DNA from 3 places in the Cupriavidus sp. H39 genome. Region 2 is predicted to be linked to each of the others. Evidence: predicted binding sites of a transcription regulator. Region 2 holds the regulator's gene; each other region holds the start of a gene.
What was found. The regulator FliA, encoded in region 2, starts transcription of late flagellar genes. The targets are predictions, from matches to a motif close to CTAAAGTTTNNNNNNNNNNNGCCGNTA.
Positions count from the first base shown of each region.

Region 1: a site for FliA is predicted at 4,044-4,070, ahead of ACOCMH_RS21135 (DUF342 domain-containing protein). Genes of this name have one in related genera too.
Region 3: a site for FliA is predicted at 4,582-4,608, ahead of ACOCMH_RS04380 (flagellin). Genes of this name have one in related genera too.

Region 1 covers NZ_CP189848.1:1,220,459-1,230,129, reverse strand. The annotation lists gene ACOCMH_RS21145 (FAD-binding oxidoreductase) at 1-845, opposite strand, end outside; gene ACOCMH_RS21140 (CapA family protein) at 1,060-2,172, shown strand; gene ACOCMH_RS21135 (DUF342 domain-containing protein) at 2,368-3,981, opposite strand; gene ACOCMH_RS21130 (class I SAM-dependent methyltransferase) at 4,169-5,011, shown strand; gene ACOCMH_RS21125 (DUF1415 domain-containing protein) at 5,012-5,608, opposite strand; gene ACOCMH_RS21120 (TIGR03862 family flavoprotein) at 5,698-6,978, shown strand; gene ACOCMH_RS21115 (NAD(P)/FAD-dependent oxidoreductase) at 6,975-8,600, opposite strand; gene ACOCMH_RS21110 (hypothetical protein) at 8,668-9,039, opposite strand; gene ACOCMH_RS21105 (PLP-dependent aminotransferase family protein) at 9,216-9,671, shown strand, end outside.
Region 2 covers NZ_CP189846.1:291,861-301,531, reverse strand. The annotation lists gene flhA (flagellar biosynthesis protein FlhA) at 1-1,647, shown strand, start outside; gene flhF (flagellar biosynthesis protein FlhF) at 1,658-3,982, shown strand; gene ACOCMH_RS01800 (MinD/ParA family ATP-binding protein) at 3,994-4,785, shown strand; gene ACOCMH_RS01795 (RNA polymerase sigma factor FliA) at 4,883-5,599, shown strand; gene ACOCMH_RS01790 (flagellar protein FlhE) at 5,599-6,036, shown strand; gene ACOCMH_RS01785 (flagellar protein FlgN) at 6,433-6,894, opposite strand; gene flgM (flagellar biosynthesis anti-sigma factor FlgM) at 6,900-7,211, opposite strand; gene flgA (flagellar basal body P-ring formation chaperone FlgA) at 7,375-8,157, opposite strand; gene flgB (flagellar basal body rod protein FlgB) at 8,391-8,798, shown strand; gene flgC (flagellar basal body rod protein FlgC) at 8,814-9,221, shown strand; gene ACOCMH_RS01760 (flagellar hook assembly protein FlgD) at 9,281-9,671, shown strand, end outside.
Region 3 covers NZ_CP189846.1:844,973-854,643, reverse strand. The annotation lists gene ACOCMH_RS04405 (Ku protein) at 1-1,047, shown strand, start outside; gene ACOCMH_RS04400 (BON domain-containing protein) at 1,186-1,623, opposite strand; gene ACOCMH_RS04395 (hypothetical protein) at 1,937-2,185, opposite strand; gene ACOCMH_RS04390 (oxygenase MpaB family protein) at 2,420-3,376, shown strand; gene ACOCMH_RS04385 (RNA chaperone Hfq) at 4,209-4,535, shown strand; gene ACOCMH_RS04380 (flagellin) at 4,711-6,012, shown strand; gene ACOCMH_RS04375 (flagellar protein FlaG) at 6,157-6,528, shown strand; gene fliD (flagellar filament capping protein FliD) at 6,609-8,003, shown strand; gene fliS (flagellar export chaperone FliS) at 8,046-8,492, shown strand; gene ACOCMH_RS04360 (flagellar protein FliT) at 8,494-8,838, shown strand; gene ACOCMH_RS04355 (flagellar hook-length control protein FliK) at 8,847-9,671, shown strand, end outside.

The DNA.
Region 1 (9,671 bases), on a different replicon from region 2:
GGCCCCTGGTCCGGGGGACCGATATAACAGATCGCCAGCGCCGCAATCGGCTTGCCGTGCACCTCAGGGGGCAGGAATGGCAGCGGCGGCGCCTGGCGCAGCACCACCCATACCGTCAGTTCGTCGGGCATCGATTCATACAGCTCGCGATAGGCCGGCAGCACGGTGGCCGCCTGTTCCAGCGGATAGACGATCAGCCCGCCATAGACCTCGGGGCCGACTGGATGCAGGCGGAACTCGAACATCGTCACCACGCCGAAGTTGCCGCCGCCGCCGCGCAACGCCCAGAACAGGTCGGCGTTCTCGTCGCTGCTGGCACGCACCAGCTTGCCGTCGGCGGTGACGACCTGCGCCGACACCAGGTTGTCGACGGTGGTGCCGAACTTGCGGCTGAGCCAGCCGAAGCCGCCGCCGAGCGTCAGCCCGGCCACGCCGGTGGTGGAATTGATGCCGAGCGGCGTGGCCAGTCCCTGCGCCTGCGCTTCATGGTCAAAGTCGCGCAGCGTCGCCCCGGGTTCTACCCAGGCCCGCTGCGCGTGAGGATCGACGCGCACCGAGCGCATCGGCGACAGGTCCAGCACCATGCCGCCCTCGCAGATCGCCAGGCCGCCGATGTTGTGGCCGCCACCGCGTATCGACAGCAGCACGCCGTGCTCGCGCGCGAAGTTCACCGCCGCGGCAACATCGGCAGCGCCCGCGGCCTGCACGATCCACTGCGGATGGCGATCGATCATCGCGTTCCAGATCTGGCGCGCGTCGTCGTAGCCGCTGTCGCCGGGTTGCAGCAACCGCCCGCGCAGCTGCGCCTTGAGTGCCTCAATATGTTCCTGCGCTGGCTGAGCCATGGTCTGCCTCCCGATGCTGGTTGAAAACATCGGAGGGCACGCGGCGCCAGGATCAAAAAAATGGCCACGAGGACCGATGATTCCACCATTTAAGGCAGGCACCGCGGGAATGTAAATGGGACGCTCGCCCTTGCGCATGACTGCCGCGATGGCGCCCGGGCCACGTGGCCTATCATGGAGGCACAGCGTCCGGCGCGCGCCGTCCGCCTGCGCAATGAATCCAGCCGGCCAACCTCCCCTGTTCCTGTGCGGCGACGTGATGACAGGTCGCGGCATCGACCAGATCCTGGCGCATCCCAGCCAGCCGCTGCTGCATGAGTCGTACCTGCATTCCGCGCTCGACTACGTGCGTCTTGCGGAACGCAAGGCCGGCCCGATCGCCCGCCCGGTGGCGCCCGAGTATCCGTGGGGCGATGCGCTGGCGGAACTGGAAAGCCGCAGCGCCCGGCCGCGCCTCGTCAACCTTGAAACTGCCATCACCACCAGCGACGATGCCTGGCCCGGCAAGACCGTGCACTACCGCATGCATCCGCGCAATGTGGACTGCCTGCAGGCCGCCGGCATCGACTGCGCGATGCTCGCCAACAACCATGTGCTGGACTGGGGCCGCAAGGGCCTGGTCGATACGCTGGAGGCGCTGAACGGCGCGCATATCGCGCATGCCGGCGCTGGCGCGGATGCGGCCAGCGCCGCACCCGCCGCGGTGCTGGCGCGGCCTGGCGGCGGCCGGGTGATCGTACTTGCCTTCGCCATGCCAAACGCCGGCACGCCGGCAGCATGGCGCGCCACCGCGGGGCACTCGGGCGTGAACCTGGTGGACGACTGGTCCGCGGCATCGCAGCAAGGCATTGCCGCGCAGGCCCGCGCGTTGCGGCGCCCCGGCGATGTCATGGTGCTATCGATCCACTGGGGCCCGAACTGGGGCTACCGCATCGACCCCATGCAGCGCGCCTTCGCCCGCGCGCTGGTTGAACACGCCGGCATCGACATCGTGCACGGGCATTCCTCGCATCATCCGCTCGGCATCGAACTGCATGCCGGCAAGCCGATCCTGTATGGCTGCGGTGATTTCATCAACGACTACGAAGGCATTGGCGGATACGATAGCTACCGCCCCGACCTGGCGCTGATGGTGTTCGTCAGCTTCGACGGCGGCGGCAATGCTGACCTGCGGCTGGTGCCCTTGCGGCGCAGCCACTTCCGGCTGGCGCACGCGCGTGAAGCGGACCTGGCATGGCTGCAAGCCATGTTCGAAACCCAAGGGCGCGCGCTTGGCACACACGTGGCACGCAGTGCCGAGCATGAGTTGCGGCTATGGGCCGCATAAAAACAGAAAGGCCAGCGCGATGGCTGGCCTTCCCGGTTATTCAAGTGCCACGTGTGTCGGTTCGGTGTAACGCTTCCACAGAGTGCTGATCCGCTTCTGCATTCATTGCCCGACGCTAGCTCGGTCGCCCATCCTGCGGCACCCCAGGACATATCTGCAGCATAGTACAAATCTCCGCGGATCAAAGCGCGCGTTTCAGCTGACCGTGATGCGGTCATCGAGCAGGCGGACCTGGCCGCCGGGCTTGTCTTCCATCACTTTGAGCACGCGGCTGCCCACCTGCAGCGTGACCCCGCCGTGGATGCGCCGCGCAGCGTCGATCACGGCATCCGCGGCGGGCTGCATCTGGTGCCCCAGTTCGGCCATGCGCGCCTCCAGCTCGAACAGGTCGCGCGACAGCTTGAACAGGGTTGCGCGCGCCTTCTCGCGCAGGTCGCCCACGGCCCGCTCCGGGTTCTTGGCGAAGAAGTCCACCAGTTGCCTGACCTTGTTCTGCTCCGCCAGCATGCGCCGGCGCTCGGCTTCGAGCGCGGCGCGCTGCGCGTCGGCATAGGGGTTGAGGCCGACCTGGATGCTGGTGGCGGTTCCGGCCGGCGCGCCCAGCACCGCGGCGCGCACCGCCAGCAAGGCGCGGCTGCGGCCGCCGCTGATGCTGCCCTGCACGCCGGTGCCGCCCACCACGATGCGCTGGCCCGCGGCGACATCGCTCTGGCGGATGCCGCTGTCGACGGTAACCTCGGTGCCGGCCTCGACCACCGCATTCTCGATAAAGCGCGCCTTCACCGCGCCCTGGCAGCGCACGCTGGCGCGGCTGATGCCGCCTTCGGCATGGACGCTCTCGGACTTGCCGATAATGCCGCCCTTGACGATGACATTGCCGCCGGCCTCGACGCTGGCGGCTTCGATGGTGCCTTCGACCACCACGTCGCCACTCACATTGACCGACATGCCGGTGCGGATGTCGCCCGCCACCCGAAGCGTGCCGTCGAAGGCCACGTTGCCGGAGTGCAGGTCCACCGATTCCACCTGCACCACGGGACTGACCGAGATGCCGTAGACGCCGAGCACCGGCGACCCGGCAATCACCGCGCGCAGCAGTCCGGGGTCGTCGGCATCCGTCGCCGCACCGGTCAGGCCCTCGGCAAACGGGGGATCGTCGACCGGATCGGCGGCAACCGGCTTGCCGAACACATCCACCCCGGCATGGCCCGGCACCGCCGGAACGCGCCGCATCAGCGGCGTGCCCGGGCTCACCAGCAGCAGGTTGCCCAGGTCGCGCAGGTCGACCTTGCCGGCATCGTCGTCGGCTTGCGCCGGCTTGCGTGGCTCGAGCAGGTTGATAAAGCGCGCCGGCTCGCCCTGCCGCGGCGCAACGCCCGCGGCGATGGTGCGCAGCTCGCAGCTGCCTTCGGCCAATGCCGCGTCCAGTGCGAGGGATTGAATCGGCGCCACCACGCCGCGCTGCGCCACGGCGCCGCGGATGTCCTCCGCGGTGACCGGCCGACCGCCTTCCGGCGGCATCAGCGTCAGCCGCACGGCGAGGCCGTCGCCGGTGATGTCGAGTTCGAATGCGCCGTCGATCAGCGTGCCGAGGGTGGCATCGATTTCATGTTCGGCCCGCTGGCATTGCGCCAGGAACTGTGCCACCGCACGCGCATCCAGCCGCGCGCCGGCCCAGCCCAGCTCCTCCAGGCCCTGGCGCAGGCTGGCCTGGTCCGGCGGCAGCCGGCCTGGCTGCGGCGTGTAGCGTGCATGCACCTGCTCGCCCGGCTCGGCAAGCTCCAGGCGCAGTCCCGATTCATGCGTCATGCGTCCCCTGAATCGTCTGGCGGCGGCGAATGCCGGCGCTCTGCTTGTTATCGATTCATTACCTACGGCAGGCGCGGCGGGAACTTTAGCGCACAACAGCCGGGCCATGACGGCCCTGGGGGACTTTTCGGTAAACTGTCGCCATTCCGAGGGCGCGCCGCGTCCCGCAGCCTGTGCAGTCCCCCACATGTCAAATACCCACGAAATCCGCCCCGGCCAGTCCATCGAGCTGCTCAAGGAACTCCATATCCTGACGCGCGACGGCAAGATGAACCAGGACAGCCGGCGCAAGCTCAAGCAGGTCTACCACCTGTTCCAGTTCATCGAACCGCTGCTGCAGGAGGTCAAGGCCGAGCGCGGCCGCGTCACGCTGGTGGACCACGGTGCCGGCAAGTCGTACCTCGGCTTCATCCTGTATGACCTGTTCTTCAAGGCACTGAAGGACGATTCCCATATTTACGGCATCGAGACGCGCGAGGAACTGGTGAAGACCTCGCAGGCGCTGGCAGCGCGGCTGGGCTTTCCGGGGATGTCGTTCCTGAACCTGTCGGTGGCGGACTCGATCACCTCCCCGCAGTTGCCGCCGACCGTCGACGTGGTCACCGCCCTGCATGCGTGCAATACCGCGACCGACGATGCCATCCGCTTTGCGCTGGCCAAGCGCGCGCAGCACATCGTGCTGGTGCCCTGCTGCCAGGCCGAGGTGGCCAGCGTGCTGCGCAAGCACAAGGGCCAGTTGCTGGCGGGCAATCCGCTGACCGAGATCTGGCGCCACCCGCTGCATACGCGCGAGTTCGGCAGCCAGGTGACCAACGTGCTGCGCTGCCTGCAGCTGGAGGCGCACGGCTACCAGGTCAGCGTGACCGAGCTGGTCGGCTGGGAACACTCGATGAAGAACGAACTGATCATCGCGCAGTACAAGGACCTGCCGCGCCGCCGCCCGGCCGAGCGGCTGGAAGAGGTGCTGGCCCGGCTGGGACTGGAAGAAATGCGCGAGCGTTTCTTCACCGAGCCGGTAGCGGCCGCGTAGTTACCCGTTGCCGGGCGCGTCGTCGCCCGCCATCCAGCGGCGCCAGCCGTCGTGGCCGAGGCGGCGCATGACCGCCTGGTTGCGCTCGTAGATGTCTGCCGCGTCGGGAAATGCGGCCACCGCGCGGGCGATGGAATCCTCGCGCAGCAGGTGCAGGATCGGGTAAGGCGCGCGATTGGTGTAGTTCTCGATATCGTCCGGCTCGGTGCCGGCAAACTGGTAGCGCGGATGGAAGCTGGCGATTTGCAGTGTGCCTTCCAGCCGCAGGCTGGCGAGCAGGCGCTCGGCAAAGTACAGCAGGTCGTTGAAGTCGAGAAAATCGGCCACCGCGTGCGGCAGGATCAGCAGCGTGGTATCGATCCGCGCCGGGTCGGCGTCGGCCAGCAGGCGCAGTTCGCGCTCCAGGTCGTCCATCACCTCCGGCGCCTCGGTCACCGGGCTGACCACGTAGCGGACCTGCTCCTTCACGTAAACGCTCTTGGCGAACGGGCACAGGTTGAGCCCGATCACGGCGCGCTCCAGCCAATGGCGGGTGGCGGCGATGACCGCGGCATCGGCGTCGGCGGGCTGAGTGGTGGAGTGCGTGGCGGAAGACATGATGGCAAGGTGCGGCAAACCGTCATTCTAGCGCTGCCGCAGGCTCTATAATCCGCCGCGGAAACACCTCCACCCTGCCGAGCCCGCCGATGCCCTCTTCCGCCACGCCTGAACCTTCCCATGCCAGCCTCGACGTTGCCGTCATCGGCGGCGGCCCGGCCGGCCTGATGGCGGCCGAAGTGCTGGCGGCGCAGGGCGCCAGCGTCGCAGTCTATGACGCGATGCCGTCGGTCGGGCGCAAGTTCCTGATGGCCGGCAAGGGCGGCATGAACCTGACCCATGCCGAGCCGGAGGCGGCCTTCCTGGGCCGCTACGGCGCGCGCGCCGCACAGCTGGCGCCGATGCTGGCGGATTTCGGCCCGCAGGCCCTGCGCGACTGGGTCCACGGGCTGGGCATCGACACCTTTGTCGGCAGCTCCGGCCGCGTCTTTCCGACCGACATGAAGGCCGCGCCGATGCTACGCGCCTGGCTGCACCGGCTGCGCGAATCCGGCGTGCTGTTCCATATGCGGCATCGCTGGCTGGGCTGGGATGATGGTGGCAGCGCGGGCGCGCCGCAGGCGCTGCGCTTTGCCACGCCGCACGGCGACACCGTCGTGCCCGCGCGTGCGGTGGTGCTGGCACTAGGCGGCGCGAGCTGGGCCAGGCTGGGTTCGGATGGTGCATGGGTGCCGCGGCTGGCCGGGCGCGGCGTCGAGATCGCGCCGCTGCGCCCCGCGAATTGCGGTTTCGACGTGGCGTGGAGCGAGGCGCTCGCGGACCGTTTCGCCGGCACGCCGGTCAAACCGGTGTCGATCGCATTGACCGATTGCGACGGCAACGCGCACTTTCGGCAGGGCGAATTCGTCATCAGCGCCACCGGCATCGAAGGCAGCCTGGTCTATGCCCTGTCGGCGCCGATCCGCGACCGGATCGAAGCCGACGGCAGCGCGGTGATCCACCTCGACCTGCTGCCGTCGCATACCTTGGAACAGGTCGGCAATGAAGTGAACCATCCGCGCGGCTCGCGTTCGCTGTCGAGCCATCTGCAAAGCCGGCTCGGCATCACCGGCGTCAAGGCCGGGCTGCTGCGCGAATGCCTGGCGAAAGATGCGATGCAGGATCCGGGCACGCTGGCCGTGTCGCTGAAGGCGCTGCCGCTGCGGCTGCTGCGGCCGCGGCCGATCGACGAGGTCATCAGCAGCGCCGGGGGCGTGCGTTTCGAGGCGATGGATCAACGATTGATGCTGCGCGCCTTGCCCGGCGTCTTCTGCGCAGGCGAGATGCTGGACTGGGAAGCGCCCACCGGCGGCTACCTGCTGACGGCATGCTTCGCCAGCAGCCGCACCGCAGCGCTGGGCGCCGCGGCGTACCTGAAGAATCAGGCTTAGGCAGTCCTGCCGCCGACGAGGCTGAGCGCCACGGCTTCGGCCACTTCGATGCCGTCGATCGCCGCGGAGTAGATGCCGCCGGCATAGCCCGCGCCCTCGCCCGCCGGGTACAGGCCCTTCACGTTGATGCTCTGGTAGTCGTCGTGGTTGCGGCGGATGCGCAGCGGCGACGAGGTGCGCGTCTCCACCCCCGTCAGCACGGCATCATGCAGCGCGAAGCCCGGCAGCTTCTTGTCGATCTCGGGAATGCCTTCGCGGATCGCCTCGATCACGTAGTCGGGCAGCGACGTGCTCAGGTCTGTCGGCGTCACGCCCGGCTTGTAGGAAGGCTCGACCGACCCCAGCGCGGTCGACGCACGGCCGGCGATAAAGTCGCCCACCAGCTGGCCCGGGGCGTTGTAGTTGCGCCCGCCCAGCTCGAACGCGCGTTCTTCCCACCTGCGCTGGAACTCGATGCCGGCCAGCGGGCCGCCGGGATAATCTTCAGGCGTAATGCCGACCACGATGCCGGCGTTGGCATTGCGCTCGGCGCGCTTGTACTGGCTCATGCCGTTGGTCACCACGCGGCCCGGCTCCGACGCCGCCGCCACCACCGTGCCGCCCGGGCACATGCAGAAGCTGTACACCGAACGGCCGTTGCTGCAGTGATGCACCACCTTGTAGTCGGCCGCGCCCAGCAGCTTATTGCCGGCGAACTTGCCGAAGCGGCTGCGGTTGATCAGCCCCTGCGGATGCTCGATGCGGAAGCCCAGCGAGAACGGCTTGGCCTCCATGAACACGCCACGCTCGTGCAGCATCTCGAAGGTGTCGCGCGCGCTGTGGCCCACCGCCATGATGACGTGGTCGGCCTCCAGGTATTCGCCGCTGGACAGCTTCAGGCCACGCACCTTGCCGCCATCGATGTCGATATCGTCGACGCGGGTCTCGAAGCGGATCTCGCCACCCAGCTCGGTGATCTCGGCGCGCATCTTCTCGACCATGCTCACCAGCCGGAAGGTGCCGATATGCGGGCGCGCCTTGTACAGGATGTCTTCCGGCGCGCCGGCGCGCACGAACTCGTTCAGCACCTTGCGGCCATAGTGCTTGGGGTCCTTGATCTGGCTGTACAGCTTGCCGTCCGAGAACGTGCCCGCGCCGCCTTCGCCGAACTGCACGTTCGACTCGGGATTGAGCACGCTCTTGCGCCACAGGCCGAAGGTGTCCCGGGTGCGCTCGCGCACGGCCTTGCCGCGCTCGAGGATGATGGGCCGGAAACCCGACTGCGCCAGGATCAGGCCGGCCAGCAGGCCGCACGGCCCCATGCCGATCACCACCGGGCGCGAATGCGCCCCGCCCTGCGGCGCGCGCGCGACGAAGTGGTACGCCATGTCGGGCGTCACGCTCCAGTTCGGCTTGCCGGCCATGCGCTGGATCGCCGCGGCCTCGTCGCGCACCTCGATATCGATGATGTAGGTCAGCTTGATATCGGAGCGCTTGCGTGCGTCATGGGCACGACGGAATACGGTATAGCCGATCAGGCCGTCTCCCTTCACGCCGATCTGCGCGGCGCCGGCGCGCACGGCGGCGTCGAGGTCGCTTTCGGTATGGTCGAGCGGGAGTTTGACTTCACTTAGACGTAGCATGGGGAACCCGAGAACTGCGGCCGGGGGGTTGGGCACACCAATGTGCCAGGCCGGCCGGAGCGCAATTTTATCGTTTTTGCGGCGCGCGGTCGGGAATCCGCAGCGAGACCGGCTGGCCGGCCGCAAGCGGGCCACGCCGGCGCGACGCCAGCCGCGCGCGCAGACGTGCCAGCCACCCTGGCGGCACCGTGACCGATAACGCCGCGCTCCGGCTCGCCGACACCGTCAGCCAGCCGCGCGCGGGCACGATCCAGGTGTCGCCCGCGCGCAGGCGCCGCTGCGGTAAGTAGCACTGGCCGGCCAGCCATTGCACCGGCCCGGCCAGCGCCATCTCGCCCGCCGCGGCGTGCAGCACGGTTCCCGCCGCCACATGCAGGCGCAAGGCCTGGCCGGCCGCTAATGGCATCACGGTGGGGGTGTCGTTGAGATCGCTTGGCATGGCAGGACTCCGGTAGCAGGCACAGGACTCCAGCCTATCGACCGGCTGCGGCGCGCGGCAGGCACACGGCCGCACCGCCGCGACCAGAACAGCAACGAGGATTCTCCGCCTGTTACGATACAGAGCCCCCGCCTCTGTATCTGTACCGATGCGGTCTGCCGCGCCACGATGCCGCCATGGATACCACCACCCCGCTCTATCGCCAGCTTGCCGGCCATTACCGCCGTGCCATCGACGCCGGCACGCTCGCCGCCGGCGACCGCATGCCATCGGTGCGCGCGCTGATGGCACTGCACGGCGTAAGCCTGTCGACGGCGCTGCAGGCCTGCCGGCAACTGGAAAGCGACGGCCTGCTCGAAGCGCGGCCGCGTTCGGGCTACTTCGTTGCCGCGCCGCGGCGCGCACCGCTTGCAGCGCTGTCGGAGCCCACCGCCGCGCTGCCTGATCCGGCCCAGTACGTCGGCATCCACCAGCGCATTTCCGGGCTGCTCGCGCGCAGCCAGCACGAGCAGGTCCACACCAACCTGGGCGGCGCCTATTGCGCGCCATCGCTCTATCCCACCGAGGCCCTGCGCGGCGCCGCGGCACGCGCGCTGCGCCGGCATCCGCAGCTGTTCGGCGAGGGCGTCGAG
Region 2 (9,671 bases):
GGGCGTATCGCCGAAGTCGGCGCGCGCTTTATGCTGGACTCGATGCCGGGCAAGCAGATGTCGATCGACGCCGACCTGAACGCCGGCCTGATCGACGAAGCCGCCGCCAAGAAGCGCCGCGCCGAGGTGGCGCAGGAATCCGACTTCTACGGCGCCATGGACGGTGCCAGCAAGTTCGTGCGCGGCGATGCCGTGGCGGGCCTGTTGATCATGTTTATCAACGTGGCCGCGGGCATGGTGGTGGGCATGGTCCAGCATGACCTGGACTTTGGCACCGCCGTGCACAACTACACGCTGCTGACCATCGGCGATGGCCTGGTGGCGCAGATTCCGGCGCTGGTGATCTCCACCGCCGCCGGCGTGATCGTGTCGCGGGTGTCGAACGAGCAGGACGTGGGCGAGCAGCTCACCGGCCAGCTCTTTGCCAACCCGCGCGTGCTGTACCTGACCGCGGGCATCATCGGACTGATGGGCATTATCCCGGGCATGCCGCATTTTGCCTTCCTGCTGCTGGCGGGCGCGCTGGTTTGGATGGGCCGCTATATCTCGCGTCGCGCTGCCGCGCAGGCGCAAACCAAACAGCGTGAAGAGCGCACCCCGGCCGTCGCGCAGGAATCGACCGAAGCCAGCTGGGACGACGTCACGCTGGTGGACCCGCTCGGCATGGAAGTGGGCTACCGCCTGATCACGCTGGTGGACCGCGCGCAGGATGGCGAGCTGCTGGGCCGCATCAAGAGCATCCGCAAGAAGGTGGCGCAGGAGATCGGCTTCCTGGTGCCGGTGGTGCATATCCGCGACAACCTGGAACTCAAGCCCAACGCTTACCGCATCACCCTCAAGGGCGTGGAGATCGGCCGCGGCGAAGCCATGCCGGGCCAGTGGATGGCGATCAACCCTGGCCAGGTCAGCGGCACGCTGCCCGGCGCGGCCACGCGCGATCCGGCCTTCGGCCTGCCGGCGGTGTGGATCGATGCCGGCATCAAGGAGCAGGCGCAGGCCTACGGCTACACCGTGGTCGACGCCAGCACCGTGGTGGCCACGCACCTGAACCACCTGATCCACATGCACGCGGCCGAGCTGCTGGGCCGCCAGGAAGTGCAGGCGCTGCTGGACCGCATCGCCAAGGACTCGCCCAAGCTGACCGAAGACCTGGTTCCGAAGGCGATTTCGCTGACGGCGCTGCAGAAGATCCTGCAGAACCTGCTGGACGAAGGCGTGCCGATCCGCGACATGCGCACCATCCTCGATGTGGTGGCCGAGCACGCGCCGAGGATCAGCGACCCGAACGAGCTGACGGCGATGGTGCGCGTGGCGCTGGGCCGCGCCATCACGCAGCAGCTGTTCCCGAACAATGCCGACCTGCAGGTGATTGGCCTCGATGCCGGCCTGGAGCGCGTGCTGTCGCAGGCGCTGACCAATGGCGGCGGCATCGAGCCGGGTCTGGCCGACGCGCTGCTACAGCAGACCCAGGGCGCGGTCACGCGCCAGGAGCAGATGGGCATGGACCCGGTGCTGCTGGTGCCGTCGCAGCTGCGTCCGCTGATGGCGCGCTTCCTGCGCCGGACCATGCCGCAGCTGAGGGTGCTGTCGCACGCCGAGGTGCCGGACAACCGCAATATCCGCATCACCGCCATGATCGGCGCGTGAGGAGTCAACGATGAGCGTAGCCAAGTTTGTCGCGGCCAACGGCCGCGAAGCCATGCGCCAGGTGCGCGAAGCCATGGGCCCCGATGCCGTGGTGCTGTCCAACCGCACCGTCGAGGGCGGCGTGGAGATCGTCGCGATGCGCGATACGGATCTGGGCAGCGTGCAGGCCACGGCGCAGGTGTATGTGCCGCCGGCACCGGTGGCCGAGCCCGCCGCGATCGGCGACCTGCGCGGCGAACTGCAATCGATGCGCGCGATGCTGGAGCGCCAGCTGGCCGGCATCGGCGCGGCCCCAGGTGTGGCCCCGAGCGCGGCAGCCCACGGCGTGGCCGCGAGCGACCCGCTGCGCGAATCGCTGTTCGAATGGCTGGTCGGCGCGGGCTTCTCCGGGCAACTGGCGCGCACGCTGCTGGCGCGGCTGCCGCTGGGTTATGACCGTCCGGCGGCGATGGGCTGGATCCGCGCCGAACTGGCCAGCAAGCTGCCGGTGCTGGCCGACGAGGACCACCTGTTCGCGCAAGGCGGCGTGCTGGCGCTGGTGGGCCCCACCGGCGTGGGAAAGACTACAACCACGGCCAAGCTGGCGGCGCGCTTCGTGCTGCGCCACGGCGCCGACAAGCTGGCGCTGCTGACCACCGACAGCTTCCGTATCGGCGCCCATGAGCAGCTGCGTATCTACGGCGACATCCTGGGCGTGCCGGTGCATGCGGTCAAAGACGCCGCCGACCTGCGCTTCGCGCTGGCGGCGATGAAGGACAAGCACCTGGTGATCATCGACACCGTCGGCATGAGCCAGCGCGACCGCAGCCTGTCGGAGCAGATCGCCATGCTGGCCGGCGTGCCCGCGCCGGTGCAGCGCGTGCTGCTGCTCAACGGCGCCAGCCATGGCGATACGCTTAATGAAGTGGTGCACGCCTATCGTCATGACGCCGCGCCGGAGGGGGGCGGCATTGATGGCTGCATCATCAGCAAGCTGGATGAAGCGACCCACCTGGGTTCGGTGCTGGACGTGGTGATCCGCCACCGGCTGCCTGTCTTCTATGCCTCCACCGGGCAGCGCGTGCCCGAGCACCTGGAGCTGGCCAGCAGCACCGCGCTGGTCGAGCGCGCCTTCCTGACGCCGCGCCGCGGCTCCGTGTTCGCCGATGCCGATGCCGCGCGCCGCGCCGCCGCCGGCGCCGGTGAAGAAGCGCCCGCGCGCGGTGGTGCCACCGACGTGCTGCGCTCGCTGACCGACAGCGCCGACGCGCTGGGCCAGTGCGTGGCCGAACTCAATGGCGCGGGCCTGGGCTTTGACCTGGCCCGCTCGCTGTGGCAACAGCGCGGCGCCGGCGCGCCCGCCCTGCGCGCGATGTCGCAAAAGGTGCGCGAAGCCGTGTGCCGGGACGTGACCCGCCATTGCGAGCAATACGTGCTGGCCATCGCCGCCACGCTGCAGGTGGCCGTGCCCGGCCGCCGCGCGCCGCAGCCGATGCAGCATACGCTGTGGCTGGCCGACCGCAACGGCATGCCGCTGGCGGCTGCCGTCACGCCCACTGGCCGTGCCGGCCAGCCGCTGGGCGAAGCTGAAGCCGACGCCGCCAACCTGCGCGCCGCGATGAGCGCCGCGCGCAAGGTCGTCAACCTGCTCGAGACGATGCCTTCCGCCGCCACGCTGGCGCGCTGGCAGACGGCTGGCGAGCGCTGGGTCGCCAGTGCGCGCAAGACCGCGCGCGTGGTCAGCGCCGGTGCCGCGTGGAAGCTCGATGCCCTGGCGGATACGCTGACCTTCCACGCCGTCGGCGAAGACACCGTGCGCGAGCGCGATGCCGTGCGCTGGCTGGCAACCGCCGACGTGCGCGTGCCGGACAGCCCGGTGCGCGGCAAGGGCACGCCCGAAGGCGGCATCGACGCCTGCCTGGTGGTAGCCCGCCTGGCTGACCGCGTCACCGGCGAACTGCTCGATACGCGCTACCTGCTGTGCGATCCGGCCCTGGCGCAGGATGCCGCGCAGGTCGCGCGCTGGGCGCTGTGGACCGATGCCGCCGAGGCCGGCCTGCGCACGCTGCGCCATGCCATCGATCATTTCGCGCAGGATGCGCACGATGCCGCCGGCGCCGCCGTGGCCGCGCTGCAGCTGGGCATGTCGGGGCTGCGCCTGGAACATGCGCCGACCGCGGCCGCGCCCGCGTTCCTTGCGCGACTGGCCGGGCGTACGGTGCGCCCGGGCGCGCCGGTGCCGGGCACCGTGCTCAATGAAGGCATGGGCCGCATGCTGGCCTTGCTCGACGTGCTGGAAAACTATCCGGGCCGCGCCATCGCAGCGCCTGCCCCCACCGCGGAGGCGCTGCAGTGAGTTCCCTCGCCATGGACCAGGCCGAGAGCCTGCGCCGCATGCTGGCGCCGCGCACCACGCGCCGCATCGCCGTGCTCGCCAGCGAACGCGGTGCCGGCGCCACCACCGTGGCGCTGGGCTTGTCGCATGCGCTGGCGATGCAGGGCGAGCGTGTGCTGCTGGTCGATGAAGACATCGCGGCCGGGGCCACGCGCTTGTCCGGCGCCAGGCCGGCGGGCACGCTGGCCGATGTCCAGGCAGGCCGGCTATCGCTGGAGGCTGCGGCGGGCGTTGGCCCGGGCGGCGTGCTGTCGGTGCTGCCGACGGGCCGGCCGGTACCGGGTGCCGGCTTGCCGCAGACGGCGGGGAGCGATTTTCGCAGCGTGATCGTGGATGCCGGCATCGACGCCGAGGGCGCGCTGTCGCCGCTTGCGGGCGGCGCGCACAACGTGCTGGTGGTGATGCGCCCGGAGCTGGCGTCGATCACCGCCGCCTATGCCTGCATCAAGCGGCTGCACCACCTGTATGCGTGGCGCCGGTTCCACCTGATCGTCAACCTGGCGGCAAGCGAAGCCACGGTGCAAGCCATCCTGCGCAACCTGGCGCGCACCGCCAGCCAGTACCTCGGCGTCGAAGTGCTGTGCGCGGGCTGGCTGCCGGCCGACCCGCTGGTGGCGCGCGCCGTGCAGCTGGGCCGCTGCGTGGTCGAGGCCTTCCCGGCGGCACCAGCCACTGCGGCACTGCGCCGCAGCGCCGGCGGCATCGGCGCCTGGCCGCTGCGCGCGGACGCCGCCACGCCCGCTGCCGCCCCCGCGATGGCATGAGCCTGCCAGCCATGTCACCCGAAACCACCACACCCTGAGCCAGCCGGCCGCCGCAGGCGTGCCGGTCCAGCCATCCAGCAGTCACGAGAATTGCACCATGTACACGATCCAGGGAAAGCTCGAACAGGCCGATGTGGTCAAGGCGCACGCCCAGCTGGTGCGGCGCATCGCGCTGCAGCTCGCCGCCCGGCTGCCCGCCAGCGTGCAGATCGACGACCTGATCCAGGCCGGCATGATCGGCCTGCTCGACGCCGCCAAGCGCTATGAAGACACGCACGGCGCGCGATTCGAGACCTACGCCAGCCAGCGCATCCGCGGCGCCATGCTCGATGAAGTGCGCGCCAACGACTGGCAATCGCGCAGCCTGCGCCAGTTCACCCGGCGCATCGAACGCACCCAGCGCAACCTGGAACAGAAGCTCGGCCGCACGCCGATCGATTCCGAGGTGGCCGAGGCCATGGAGATGCCGCTGGACGAATACCAGCTGCTGCTCAACGAGGTCTATGGCTGCCAGCTGCTGCACTATGAAGACTTCGAGCGCTCCGGCGAAGAAGACTTCCTGGACCGCCACCTCGGCGGCAGCGATGACGGCAATCCGCTCACCGTGCTGATGGAAAGCGGCATGCGCGAGGCCCTGGTGCGCGCCATCGAGCGGCTGCCCGAGCGCGAGAAGCTGGTGCTGTCGCTGTGCTACGACCAGGAACTGAACCTGCGCGAAATCGGCGCCGTACTCGACGTGACCGAGTCGCGCGTGTGCCAGATCCGCGGGCAGGCCATCAACCGGCTGCGCAACCAGTTGCGCGGGCTGCTGTGATGCGTGGGCCGGGGCGCGCCGCGCGTGGCGCCTGCTGGCTGCTGGTTGCCGTATCGGCCTGCGCATGGGCCGCCTTCGATGCCGGCACCCGTCATGCATGGACGGGCTCCGTCAATGGACCGGCCCTATACGGCCGCGGGCAACGCGCGGTATCGCCGCCGATACTGCCCACCGGCGTATTGCCGCAATCGGAAGGGGTGATTACCTCGGTGCGCTGGCGCTACAGCTTCGCCAAGACGCCACCGCAGGAACTGCAGGCCTACCTGTGCAATGCGCAACGCTGCGTGCTGCTGCCGCAGGCCGAGGGCAAGACTGACGCGTTCCTTGGCGACGATGCCACCAAGGGGTTTGTGTTTGCGTTCCGGGTGCCGGGGCAGGGGAGCCTGGTGCCGGTGTTGCAGGGGCGGAGCAATGAGGTGGTGGTGGGGTTCAGGTAGGGATGCGTGTTCCGTTCTTTCGTCACTTATCAACAAGTGACGAAAAGATGGAACATCTGGCTGATCGATTCAGCGAGCCGCTAGACTCAACCAACCCCCCGCTTCCTGCTTGTGTACTCCTTCTCCCGCGTGGGGGAGAGGGTTGGGGGGAGGGCGGGAGTATCGACGAAATGAAGGCTGTCGCTATTGCCACCGCCTGCCCTCACCCCCGGCCCCTCTCCCGCAAGCGGGAGAGGGGAGAAAACCCGCAGCGGCACTATTGCCTCGGGCTTTCCAATTTCAGGTTGTGTACTCCCTCTCCCGCGTGCGGGAGAGGGTTGGGGTGAGGGCGGGAGGATCAACGAAGTGAAGGCTCTCGCAATTGCCACCGCCATAAAGCGCGCCAGAGCCGAAGCCTTAACCAGCCGCCAGACTCACTCCCCCAACCCCCGCCGCCGCCTTCCCATCCTTCCCATACAACCCCGCATCCCCGCCACTATGCTGGCGCAGCGCCTGGATGGCTTCGCGGGTGAAGTCGAGGTGGGCGTCGACGACGGCGCTGTTGAGGGCGTTAGCGTCGCGCGCGGTGCGGGCGGTGAAGATCAGGCGGCGCCAGGCGTCGGCCACCGCCGGGTCGACCTGGCGGCCGAGCAGATGGCCTTCGGGGCCGGCGCGCAGGCCCAGCGCGCCCATCTGGGCTTCGCGGGCCTTGAGCTGGCGGGACAGGGCCTGGCCCAGTTCGACCTTGCGCGTCAGCAGTCCGCTCAGGGACTGGAAGTCGCCCCGCTTGAGGGCGTCGCGCTCTTCGGCGAGGAGTTGGCCGAAGGCCTGGATGCCTTCGGTTTCGCGCTGCAGGGACTGGATCAGGCTCTGGCTCATGATGGCTATTTGGCGTCGGCCTGGCCAAGCTCGCGCAGGGTGGCGAGCAGGCCGTCGGCAATCTTGCCCGGGTCGATGCGGATCCGGCCCTCGGCGATGGCCTGGCGGATTTCTTCGACCTTGGCGGTATCGATATCGTCGTCAGTCGGCTGGGCCAGGCGGGCGCTGATGTCGCGCACCTGGGCGGCCAGCGGGCTGACGCTCAGGCCGGCGGACGGCGCGGCCGCGTCGGCGGCGGCCGGGGCGGCCTGGGGCCGGGCGGCGTCGCCAGCGGCGGCGTCGGCGGGCCGGGACGAGGTGGAGTGGTTGATCTTCACGGGGCGTTCCTTGCTGGTTTCCTATGGCATTACGGACGCGCCGGCGAATTCTTTAGGGCGCCTGGCCCGGATTCGCCGCGCGGCGGCTGCGGCGGCATTTTCGCACGCCGCCTGCCCCGGATTTCCAGTCTTTTCTGCCACGGTTACAGCACCTGCCGTACGGTTATTGCAGCACCACGGTGTCGCCGCTGCGTACCAGGCCATTGACCACCTGGCCGCTGCGCAGGCGTACCTGCACCGTGTTGCCGGTGGCGGCGTCGGCCAGCACCTTGCCTTCGCTGGTGATCTGGAAGGCATCGCCCTCGACCGCCACGGTGACGGTCTGGCCCTGGCGCACGGCGATGGCCTTGCGCAGCAGGTCGGTGCGCAGCGGCGATCCGGCGGCGATCCGGTTGGCGGTGACGGCCCCGGCAAGCTGCGCCGGGTCGGTGATCACCGCGCGCGGCAGCGCGCCCAGGTCGCCCTGGCGAACTTCGACATCGGCCTGGCCGACCGGCTCGCCGGCGCCCAGCGCGCGTGCGGCCACGTAATAGTCAGTCAGCACGGATACGCGGGCCTGCATGTAGCGTACCCAGGGCCGCTCGCCGCCGCAGCGCACGCCCACCGAGATGCGTCCCCATGGCGAAGCGCCGGCGGGCAGGAACGGGTCGGGCGATATGCATTCCGGTGCGCGGCCGCCAGACGGTGGCGCCACCTGCACGCTGACCTTGCCCGGCAGGCCAGCGGTCTGCTGTTGCAGGAAGCGCTCGACGGCCACCCGCGCGGGGTCTTCGGTGAAGGGGTTGGCCGCGGCCTGGGCGGGTGCGCCGGCACCATGCGCGGCCGGCGCCTGCATGGCGACCGGCATGACCTGCGCCGGCGCGGCGCCGGCGGCGGCAGGGCCAAGCAGGCAAGCGCCAAGCAGGGCTTGCGCCACGCGGCGGGCGTTGCGGCAATGCTGTTTCATCTGGACTTCCCGGCAAGGACGGCGCGCGGCCCCGTGACTGGCTGCGCGCGCCGTATACATCTGTCATCGGGGCCCATTGTAGGCAGCGCCTCGCGCGCGGGCAGGCCGAAATGCGCGGATTTCCCGTCCTTATTCATCCGATTGGCGTGACAGCTCCCCGCCTAAGATGCCAACCCTGAAGAAGGCAGGTTCGCTCCGTTCCGGTGAGCGCATGGCCAGCAGGGAGATGCCAGATGATTGACAGACTTGATGCGGCACTACGTTTCCAGCAGGAAGCGCTGAGCCTGCGCAACCAGCGGCAGTCGGTGATTGCCTCGAACATCGCGCACGCGGACACGCCCGGCTACAAGGCGCGCGACTTTGATTTCTCCAGCACGCTGGCGCAGAGCGTGGAGCGCGGCCACCGCAACGAGGGCATGTCGCTGTCGACCACGTCGGTGCGCCACCTCCCCGCGCAGGCGCCGGGCCGCGAGGAGTTCGACCTGGCCTATCGCATCCCGCTGCAGTCCAGCGTCGACGGCAACACCGTGGAAATGGACACCGAACGCGTGGCGTTTGCCGACAACGCCGTGCACTTCGAGTCCGGCCTGACGGTGATGAATTCCAAGATCAAGACCATGCTGGCCGCGATCCAGCAGTAACGGGAGAGCGAACCCATGCCGGCAATGAACATCTTCGACGTCGCGGGCTCGGCCATGGCCGCGCAGTCGCAGCGCATGAACGTGACCGCGTCCAACCTGGCCAATGCCGACAGCGTGGTCAGCCCCGATGGCCAGGCCTACCGGGCCAAGCAGGTGGTGTTCGGCATGGCGCCCACGCCCGGGCAGACCGATATCGGCGGGGTGCAGGTGCGCGGCGTAAGCGAGGATCCGTCGCCCCCGCGCATGGTGCACAACCCCACGCATCCGATGGCCAATGCCCAGGGCTATGTGGTGATGCCCAACGTCAACCCCGTGGAGGAGATGGTCAACATGATCTCGGCGTCGCGCTCTTACCAGGCCAATGTGGAAGTGCTCAACACCGCCAAGAACATGATGCTCAAGACGTTGACGATCGGCCAGTAAGCAGCGGGCCCGGATCGGGACGCGAACGCCTCCAACCAGCACGCAGACAAAGCATAGACATGACCACCACCTCCGCCACCGGCGCCACGGCAGGCAGCAACACGCAAGGCATCAACGACGCGCTCAAGAGCGGCAGCGCCAGCGCCTCCGAGCTGCAGAACAACTTCCTGACCATGCTCGTCACGCAGATGAACAACCAGGATCCGCTCAACCCGATGGATAACGCGCAGCTGACCTCGCAGCTGGCGCAGATCAGCACCGTCAGCGGCATGCAGACCATGAACGCGACGCTGTCGCAGCTGCTGTCGCAGGTCAGCGCCAGCCGCGCCATGGATTCCGCCGCCCTGATCGGCCACACCGTGATGGTGCCGGGCAAGCAGGTGTCGGTCGAAGGCGGCGTGCCGGGCAAGATCGGGCTGGACCTGCCGTCGACCGCCGATGCGGTCACGG
Region 3 (9,671 bases), 550 kb from region 2:
TCCCGCATCATCTGGAAAGGCGCCATTGCCTTCGGCCTCGTCAACATCCCCGTCGTCTTGCGCCCCGCGTCGCGCAGCCAGTCGCTGGACCTGGACCTGCTAGACGTGCGCGACATGGCCCCGGTGGGCTACCAGCGCATCAACAAGAGCACCGGCAAGCCGGTCGACAAGGAGCATATCGTCAAGGGCTACCAGTACGCCAAGGACGAGTACGTGCTGCTCAATGAGGAAGATTTCCGCCGCGCCAATGTCGAAGCCACGCAGACCGTGGACATCGTCAGCTTTGTCGACGCCGAGAGCATTCCGCCGTACTACTTCGACACCCCGTACTACCTCGAGCCTGACAAGCGCGGCGAACGCGGCTACGCGCTGCTGCACGAAACCCTGCGCCGCACCGGTAAGGCCGCGCTGGCGCTGGTGGTGCTGCGCGCGCGCCAGCACCTGGCGGCAATGCTGGTGCACGACGATGCGCTGGTGCTCAACACCATGCGCTTCGCCGACGAGGTGCTGCCGATCGCGGAGCTGCGCCTGCCCAAGGCTGCCAGCGGCAAGCCCACCGGCGCGCACGCGCGCGAGATCGAGATGGCCACCAAGCTGGTCGACGACATGACCGAGGAATGGGCCCCGGAACAGTACCGCGACACCTACCGCGACGACCTGATGGCGCGCATCGAGGAAAAGATCGAATCCGGCAAGACCCACCAGCTGACGCCGCCCGCGGCAGAGGAAGAAGCCCCGCGCCAGGGCGCCAAGGTCATCGACATGGTGGCGCTGCTGCGCCAGAGCCTGGGCCAACGCGGCAAGGACAAGCCGGAAGACGAGACCGAAGCCGAAGCAGAGCCCGCACGCCGCAAGACCCCCGCGCGGCATGCCGCCGCGCGCAAGCAGCCGGCCGCGAAGCGCACCGGCGCCACGCCGGCCAAGCGCAGCGGCGGCACCAGCGGCGCGAAGACCGCCAGCGCCAAGCGCGCGCCCGCCAAGCGCGAATCGCACGCGCCAGCCGCGCGCAAGAGCGCCGGCACCAGCGCACGCAAGCGCGCCGCCTGAGCCTCGTAACCCCGGGGCCCCAGCGCTGCCCCGGAAGAGAAAATCCGCCGGTTTGCGCCCTCTCCCGCATGCGGGAGAGGGCCGGGGGCAAAGGGCAAGCGCTTCCAAGAAGCGGCCCGGCCCTATGCAAGGGCCCTGTCAGCGCGCCGATACTTTCAGGTTGTCAATCACCGACGTCACGCCGTCGACGCTGCGAATCGTCTTCAGCGCGAGGTCGTGCTGCTGCTGGCTGGACACCGTGCCGCTGACGTCCACCGCACCCTGCTGCGTGGTCACGTGGATGCCGGTGGACTTGAGGTCCTTGGTGGCGAGCAGCCGGGTCTTGATCCGGGTGGTGATGGCGCTGTCCTGCACGGTTTGCTTCGGCTGGTCGGCTCCCGATCCTGCGCTGGCATTTGGATCAGGCCGCCCGGGCATGCCCGGCGCCGAGTTGACCGGCGCCACCGGCGCATTCTCCGTCGCGGCGAATATCAGTCCGCTCTTGTCGAGCGCCAGCGCGCTACCGGCGGCCGCTGCCAGTGCCGCGGCCAGCCAGGCCCTGCGCAGTGCGCGCGCGGTGGTTCGGGAACATTGCATGTCGTCCTCCTCGATAGTCCAGCGGGCACCGCTGCCGGGCTGGCAGGCAGCGCCACGGTTAAGGCATTTTTCAGCAAGCTCCGTACCCGCCGTGGCCGGCCTGGACGCGGCCACCGCAGCACGCCGCCGCTGTGTAAAACGGGCCACGCGTTGTAAAAGCGCCGCGGCGCGCGCGTGCCGCATCGCGCGCATTGGCTGGGCACAGGCGGCGCGCCGGCACTGTCGCGCTTGGCATGGCGATTGCGAAGCAAGGTCTGCGGCAGTTCGCCGCGTCAAGGAGCTAGCAATGGGACAGCAGCAACAGCCGGGTCAATCACAGTCGGGCCAATCGCAATCTGGCCAGAAGCAACAGGAACAATCGCAAACTGGCCAACGCGGCGGCCAGCAGCAACCGGGACAACAAGGCGGCGGACAGATGGGTGACAAGGACCGCATGCAGGACCAACAGCAGCAACAAGACCGCGGCAGCTCGCAACCTGGCCAGCAAGGCGGCCAACGCAGCGGCCAGCAAAGCGGACAGGGTGGGCAACAGGGTGGCCAGCAGAGCGGCCAGGGTGGACAAGGCGGACAACGCCAGCAATAAGCCCAACCCCCACAACCAGGCAGCTATCCGGGTATGTGCGTGAGCAACATGCGGTGCTGACGCAGGGGCATACGCCGGAGATTGGCAGGCCGGAACCCCGCACGGGGCTCCGGCCCTTTTTACGGCCGCGGCACGCGGGCGGTGCGCGCAGCTTGCCGCCATCGCGGGTATGCTGGCCCTGACCCAACCCTTTGCCTTGCAGGCATTCCCGCTTTGTCCAGCGTCACCGACCCCGCCCCGGGCGGCGCCACGCCGCGGCGCCGCGGCCCGCTGCATCAACTCTCGGCAAGACTGCGAGCACAGGCCGGTGCGCACGTGCGCGCACTGACTCGCAGCAACTCCGGCCTGAGCCTGGACTATGACAACCCGCCGGGCGACCCCGGCCTGTTCGGCCCGGAAGCGGTCTGCTGGCGCGTGCATGCGGATTTTCCGGCGATGCTGGCCGGCGGGGTCAGCGCGTTGCTGCTGCAGACCCTGCATCCGCTGGCCCTGGCCGGGGTGTGGGACCACTCCAGCTTCCGCACCGACATGCAGGGGCGCCTGGGCCGCACCGCGCAGTTCATTGCCGGCACTACCTATGGCAGCCGCGCCGATGCCATGGCGCTGATCGAACGGGTGCGGCGCATCCATACCGGCGTGTCCGGCTTCGCGCCGGACGGACGGCCCTACGCGGCCTCGGACCCCGCGCTGCTGACCTGGGTGCACGTGGCCGAGGTCTCGAGCTTCCTGGCGGGCTACCTGCGCTATGTCGGCCCGCTGGGCGCTGCCGAGCAGGACCGCTATTACGCCGAGGTGGCGCGCATCGCGCAGTTGCTGGGCGCGGCCGACGTGCCGCGCTCGCGCGCCGAAGTGGCCGCCTACCTTGACACCATGCGGCCCGCACTAATGGCCAGCGAGCGCACCCGCGAAGTGGTGCGGCTGGTCAGGAAGATGCCGGTGGCCAATCCGTTGCTGCAGCCCGCGGTCAGCATCATGACCGATGCCGGCATCGCGCTGTTGCCGTCCTGGGCGCGCCACCAGCTCGACCTGGACGGCCCGTCGATCCGGCGCCCTGCGGCACTGGCCGGCATGCGCGTGCTGGCGCCGGCACTGCGCTGGGCACTGGGTGCCGGCCTAGCCGCGCGTGCCCGGCGGCGCGTGGCGCGAGGCACGGACGCCAAGACGGGTTGAAGCCCGACCCGCCGCGAACGATGCGCGCCGCCCCCCACCAAGGGCGATCAGCGAACGCTTCCGGAGGGTAAAGCGGAATTAGGGGCAGAATCCCCCGCATTTCAGTGAATCGGGCACGCGAAAAGTGGCGTTAAATGTGGCTCGGCATTCCGAACGGCCGGTCAGCGAATTTGAGGGCCGGCCACTGCGCCGCAGAGCGCGATTCAAACGACGCGGGCAAAAAAAAGCCCACGCGCGGGGTGCTCGTAGGCTTTCCAGGACTGCTCGAGCCAAACAGCTCTTGTGATGAATATAAACGCGCTTACATGAGGTGTAAATCCCGCTTTTATCAGGGGATTCCCTTACCGGCAAGCAGGTATTTAAGTATTTCTAGCACTTCTGGCCCTGAAATCACTTTCAGGCTAGTTCTCGCAAACACTGGCAAATCGCCGCCAGCCCAACGCCTGCCTGGCCTCGCCGGCCCACGGCGCGCCCTTGCTCGACCGCGTCGTCGCAAATGCCTACACCAAAACATCATGAATAGGCAACAATATTAATAGAATAAAACCTCTAGATTGGGGGGGCGCGCTGTCCGTCAATGCTTGTAAAACTTTGTTACTCTCGCCCCTGAAGTATTCCCCTTCTCTTCTGGCAGCACCCGCCGCCGGCCATTGCGCAACATTCCGGAGGCTCTTTATCCGGCCTGCGATTAGCGCTATGGCCGCGGCCAGCCCGGTCGCCGTTACCGAGAGCGGATGTTTCCCCCGCCGCCAGCGCCGTGCCGCACCCCAAGCCGCCGGCCAACGGACCGTTACCAGCCGCCAGAACCCTTGCGGGCTCTTCCGGAGTCGTTGTGAAGAAGAAGGAAATTCGGCCCAAGCCCCCCAGCCGACGGCAACTGCAGCCCCAGCAATTCGCGGCGTACCACATCAGCCAGACCCCGGTGATCGTGCATCTGTCCAACGGCGCCCGGCTGCATGGGCTGGTGCTGGCGGCCGACGATTTCGTGCTGCTGCTCGGCCGCCGGCCCGACGACATCCAGCCTACCGTGGTGTACAAGCGCGCCATCTGCCTGGTCACGCCGGCGGATGTGGAGGAGGCGACGGTGGTGGCGTCGGACCTGGCGGCCACGCCGGATTTTGTTCCTCTCTATATACCGCGCACCCGGAGGCGCCGGTAAGCCGCCTGCGCGCTGCCCACGCGGCGCAATCCTACGGAAGATCACTCTAAACCTTTCTGTTGCCCGGTCGATAACCCTTGCAACGGTGGCACTTCTCGCCCTGCATTGCCAGGCAGCCAACGTTGCGGCAACAGCCGGATTGCACAACCCAATCTAAAGTCTAGGAGTTCCTACCATGTCGATGGTCATCAATACCAACACGCTGTCCCTGATGACGCAGAATAACCTCAGCGCGTCGCAGTCGTCGCTGAACAATGCGATCCAGCGTCTGTCGTCGGGCCTGCGTATCAACAGCGCCAAGGACGATGCAGCCGGCCAGGCGATCGCCAACCGTTTCACCGCCAACATCAACGGCCTGTCGCAAGCCCAGCGCAATGCCAACGACGGCATCTCGCTGGCGCAGACCACCGAAGGCGCGCTGACCGAAGTCAACAACAACCTGCAAGCGATCCGTACCCTGGCCGTGCAAGCCGCAACGGGCAGCAACTCGACCAGCGACCTGAAGTCGATCCAGGACGAAATCACGCAGCGCATGGCTGAAATCGACCGCACCTCGGTGCAGACCGACTTCAACGGCGTGAAGGTGCTGTCGTCGACGGCCGCCTCGCTGAAGGTGCAGGTTGGCGCGCAAGACGGCCAGACCATCTCGATCGACCTGAAGGAAATCAGCGCGAAGACGCTGGGCATGACCGGCTTCACGGTGGCCAAGAACGCCCTGGGCACCAGCGCCGCCATCACCAACGTCACCACGGCTTCGGGCGCAACCCCGGTCGGCGTGAACCTGACCACCGCGGCAGGCAACCTGGGCGTCAACGCCAGCGACCTGACGCTGCACAACGTGCTGACCAGCGCCGGCGCAGCCACCCAGCAATACGTGGTCAAGTCCGGCAGCGAGTACTACGCCGCATCGGTCAACAGCACCACCGGCGCCGTGACGCTGAACACCGCCACGGTCAACGTTGCCGACGTTGCCAACGGCAACTCCACCGGCAGCAACGTGACCCAATACGTCAAGGTCGGCGCCGACACCACCGGCACTGCCCAGGCCTATGTGACCCAAGGCGGCAACAACTACCAGCTGGACGCCAACACCTCGCTGACCAACGGTGGCACGACCGCCACGACCTACTCGAACCCGACCACGATCCAGCTGAGCACCGCGGGTTCGGCCACGGCTTCGACCACGTTCACCGGCTCGGGCACGACCAACCCCCTGGCCGTGATCGACAAGGCCCTGTCCACCGTCGACCAGCTGCGCAGCTCGCTGGGCGCCGTGCAGAACCGCTTCAACTCGGCCATCACGAACCTGGGTTCGGCGGTGACGAACCTGTCGGCTTCGCGTTCGCGCATCCAGGACGCTGACTACGCGACCGAAGTGTCGAACATGTCGCGCGCCCAGATCCTGCAACAAGCTGGTACCTCGGTCCTGGCCCAGGCCAACCAGACCACGCAAAACGTGCTGTCGCTGCTGCGTTAATCCGCACCGGCTTCGCACCAGCCTGGCGGAAACGGACCCTCGGGTCTGTTTCCAGCCGGGAATGCTTTCAGAGCGGTCTCCGCTCTGAAAGCGTTTCCAACGAAGCTTGCACTTTTCGATCCCTGAGTCGCAGAGACAAGAGCCATGATCAACACCACGAGTCCATTCCCGGCTGCGCTTGCCGTCACCGCAGCCGTGCCTGCGCAGCCCGCGGAACTGGCCACGGCGAGCGCGCCACGCGCCCAGGATGCCGCTGAAACCGGCCCCGAAGCCGAAGCCGGCGCGACCGCGGCGCCCCGGGAACTGGCGGGCGCGCTCACCAGCCTGAGCGAGGCGCTGCGGGCGACGCCGCTGGAAGTGCGTTTTACCATCGACAGCGAGACGCACCGCGTCGTCACCACGGTGGTCGACAAGAACTCCGGCGACACCATCCGCCAGTACCCCAGCGAGGAGATGCTGCGCATCACCCGCGCCATCGACCGGCTCCAGGGCCTGCTGATCCACCAGACCGCCTGAGCGGCTCTCTCCTCCGATCTCACGTCATAAAGGTAGTAATCATGGCATCGTCAATCTCTTCCCTTGGTGTTGGTTCCGGATTGGACCTGAGTACCCTGCTGGCGAACCTGCAGGCCGCCGAAGAAACCAAGCTCGACGTCATCACCGCCAAGCAAAAGGGCGTGACGACGAAGCTGTCGGCCTACGGCCTGGTGCAGGGCGCGCTGGCCTCGTTCCAGACTGCAGCCGCTGCGCTTGGCACGGCCAGCCTGTACAACAGCACCAAGGTGACGTCGAGCAAGACCGATGTGCTGACGACAACGTCCGACAAGACCGCGGCAGCCGGCAACTACGCCGTCAACGTGACCCAGTTGGCCCAGGCGCAATCGCTGGCGTCGGACGGCATCGTGGACAGCACCGGCATGCTGCTGGGCGAAGCCACCATCAATATCGACTTCGGCACCACCAACGGCGCGGTCTTCACGCAAGGCACGCAGCCGTCGGCGCAGATCAAGATCAACGGCACCAACAATACCCTGGCCGGTATCCGCGATGCCATCAACGCCGCCAACGCGGGCGTCACCGCCAGCATCGTCAATGACGGCGGCGCGACACCCTATCACCTGGTGCTGACGTCGAACACCACTGGCGAAACTTCGAGCATGCGCGTCACCGTCGGCCCCAATGGCGGGGGCGACTCCAGCATGATCGCGGGCCTGCTGACCTACGACCCGGCCGGCACCAAGGCCATGACCGAGAAGGTGACGCCTGCCAACGCCCAGCTGACGGTCAATGGCATGAACATCACCAGCCAGACGAATCTGGTCAAGGATGCGGCCCAGGGACTGACACTGAACCTGCTCTCCACTGGCACCAGCAATATCGCGGTCACCACCGACACCTCGGCCATGACCACCGCCGTGCAGAATTTCGTCAATGCCTACAACACGCTGCAGTCCACCGCGGCCGGCGTCTCTGACTACGATCCTGAGACGCAGACGGCGGGCGCCCTGCTTGGCGACACCGCACTGCGCTCCATCCAGAACCAGCTGCGCGGCGTCATCAATACCTCGCAGGAAAGCACCGGTCCTTCCAGCCTGACCAACCTTACGCAGATCGGCATTGGCTTCAAGGCCGATGGCTCGATGACGCTGGACACCGCCAAGCTCGACAAGGCGCTCACCAGCAACCGCACCGGCGTGGCACAACTGTTCAGCGGCACCGACGGCAAGTCCGGCTACGGCAACCAGATCTCGGCGCTGGCCAAGTCATTCACCGCCAGCAAGGGCGTTCTCACCAGCGCGACCGACGGCCTGAACCTGCAGATCAAGTCGCTGAAAGCGGACTACACCACCATGTCGGGCCAGATCGACGCCACCATCGCCCAGTATCGCGCGCAATTCCAGCGCCTGGATGCGGTCATGTCGCAGTTCAACAATACCAAGAGCTACTTGACCCAGCAGTTCAACGCGATGAACAACAGCAACAGCAAGTAAGTCCGAGCGCCGCAGCATCCCATTCTCTATCAAAGGCCCGACATGTACGCACGCAATGCCGCCAATGCCTACTCCAACGTGGGCCTCCAGACCGCCGCGATGAACGCGTCCCCGCACCGGCTCATCGCCATGCTGTTCGATGGGGCGCGGACCGCCATTGCACGAGCGCGCTTCCACATGGAGGCGGGCCAGATTCCCGAGAAGGGCCTGGCCATCTCCAAGGCGATCGACATCATCGAGAACGGCCTGAGCGCCGCACTGGACCACGGCGCCAGCGAAGAACTGGCCGGTAATCTGGACGCACTCTACGACTACATGGCGCGGCAGCTAATGCTGGCGAACCTGAACAACGACGATGCGCGCCTGACCGAGGTCGACAAGCTGCTTGGCGACCTGGCCTCGGCCTGGAGCCAGGTCGACCCGGATCGCGAGCCGCAGGCCGAGCCACAGACGGCGCTGCCACGCGACGCCGTACTGATAGGCGCATGACATGTTGCAACAATCGAACCGCCTGATCGCCTGCTACGAAGCACTGCTGCGCCTGTCCGCGCGGATGTGCGAGGCGGCCCAGCGCCAGGACTGGGACGGCCTGGCGACCCTGCAGGCAAGCTATGTGGCAGAGGTCAATGTCCTCAAGTCGCTCCAGGACGATGCCGCCACGCTCACCGACGAAGAGCGCCGCTATCGCTACCAGATGCTGGAAACCATCCTGTCGCAGGATGCCGCGATACGCAACCTGGTGATGCCGCAACTCGCCCGCCTGGCTGAGCTGATCAACAGTTCGCGCCGCCGTCAGGGCCTGCACCACGCGTACCAGGCCAACGCGATCCTCTGACACACCGCATGGTCGGCATCACCCCTCCACTGGACCCGGCCCACGCATTGCGTGCGGATCCGCATGACGCCAGGTCAGCCATCACAATTGCCAAGCTTGCCGCGCTGATGCCGGCAGGCGCCGTCTCGGACATGGTGGGCGGCGCCAGCGACGGCGCCAGGGTGACCCAGGGCCGCCCGGGCGGCGTCGGAACGGGCACCGCGGCGCCGGCAGCGCCTGGCGCGCAGGCAGATATCCGCCAGTCGCTCAGCAAGGCCGCGCGCGTGATTCTCGATATCCTGGAAAGCACTCCCGCTGCGCCGATGCGCGGCGCGGCGCCCGTGCTGCCTGCGCCGCCCGCGAGCGGCCAGGCGGCGGTCCTGGCCAGCGCGCTGGCGCAACAACTGGACCAGAGCGGCGCGTTCTATGAATCGCACCTGCAGCAGTGGCTGCAGGGAACACGCTCGCTGGACACGCTGATACGCGAACCCCAGGCCAAGCTGGGGCGCCCTGCCCAGCCTGCGGCGGGCCCGCCCCCAGGCGCCGCGTTGTTGCCATACGATTCCGGCACGCCTGCACGTACCCTGGCCACGCCAGCGCAACTGGCACAGGCCACCGCATCCGCACCCTTGCCAGACCTGGTGGTCGAAGAGCCTACGGCCAGATTCCATCCTTCCTCTAACCCTGCCTCCACCGCGCCGGCCAGCACCTCGGCCCAGGCGCATCTCGCGCAGCAGGTCGCCCACGCCTACCAGGCGGACCTGAACCGGCCGTCTGCGCCAACGGAGCCGACGGCGCGCGAAGCGCTGCTGTGGGGCCGCTCCGCGGAGCGCGACAGCGCCAGGCCCGTGGCA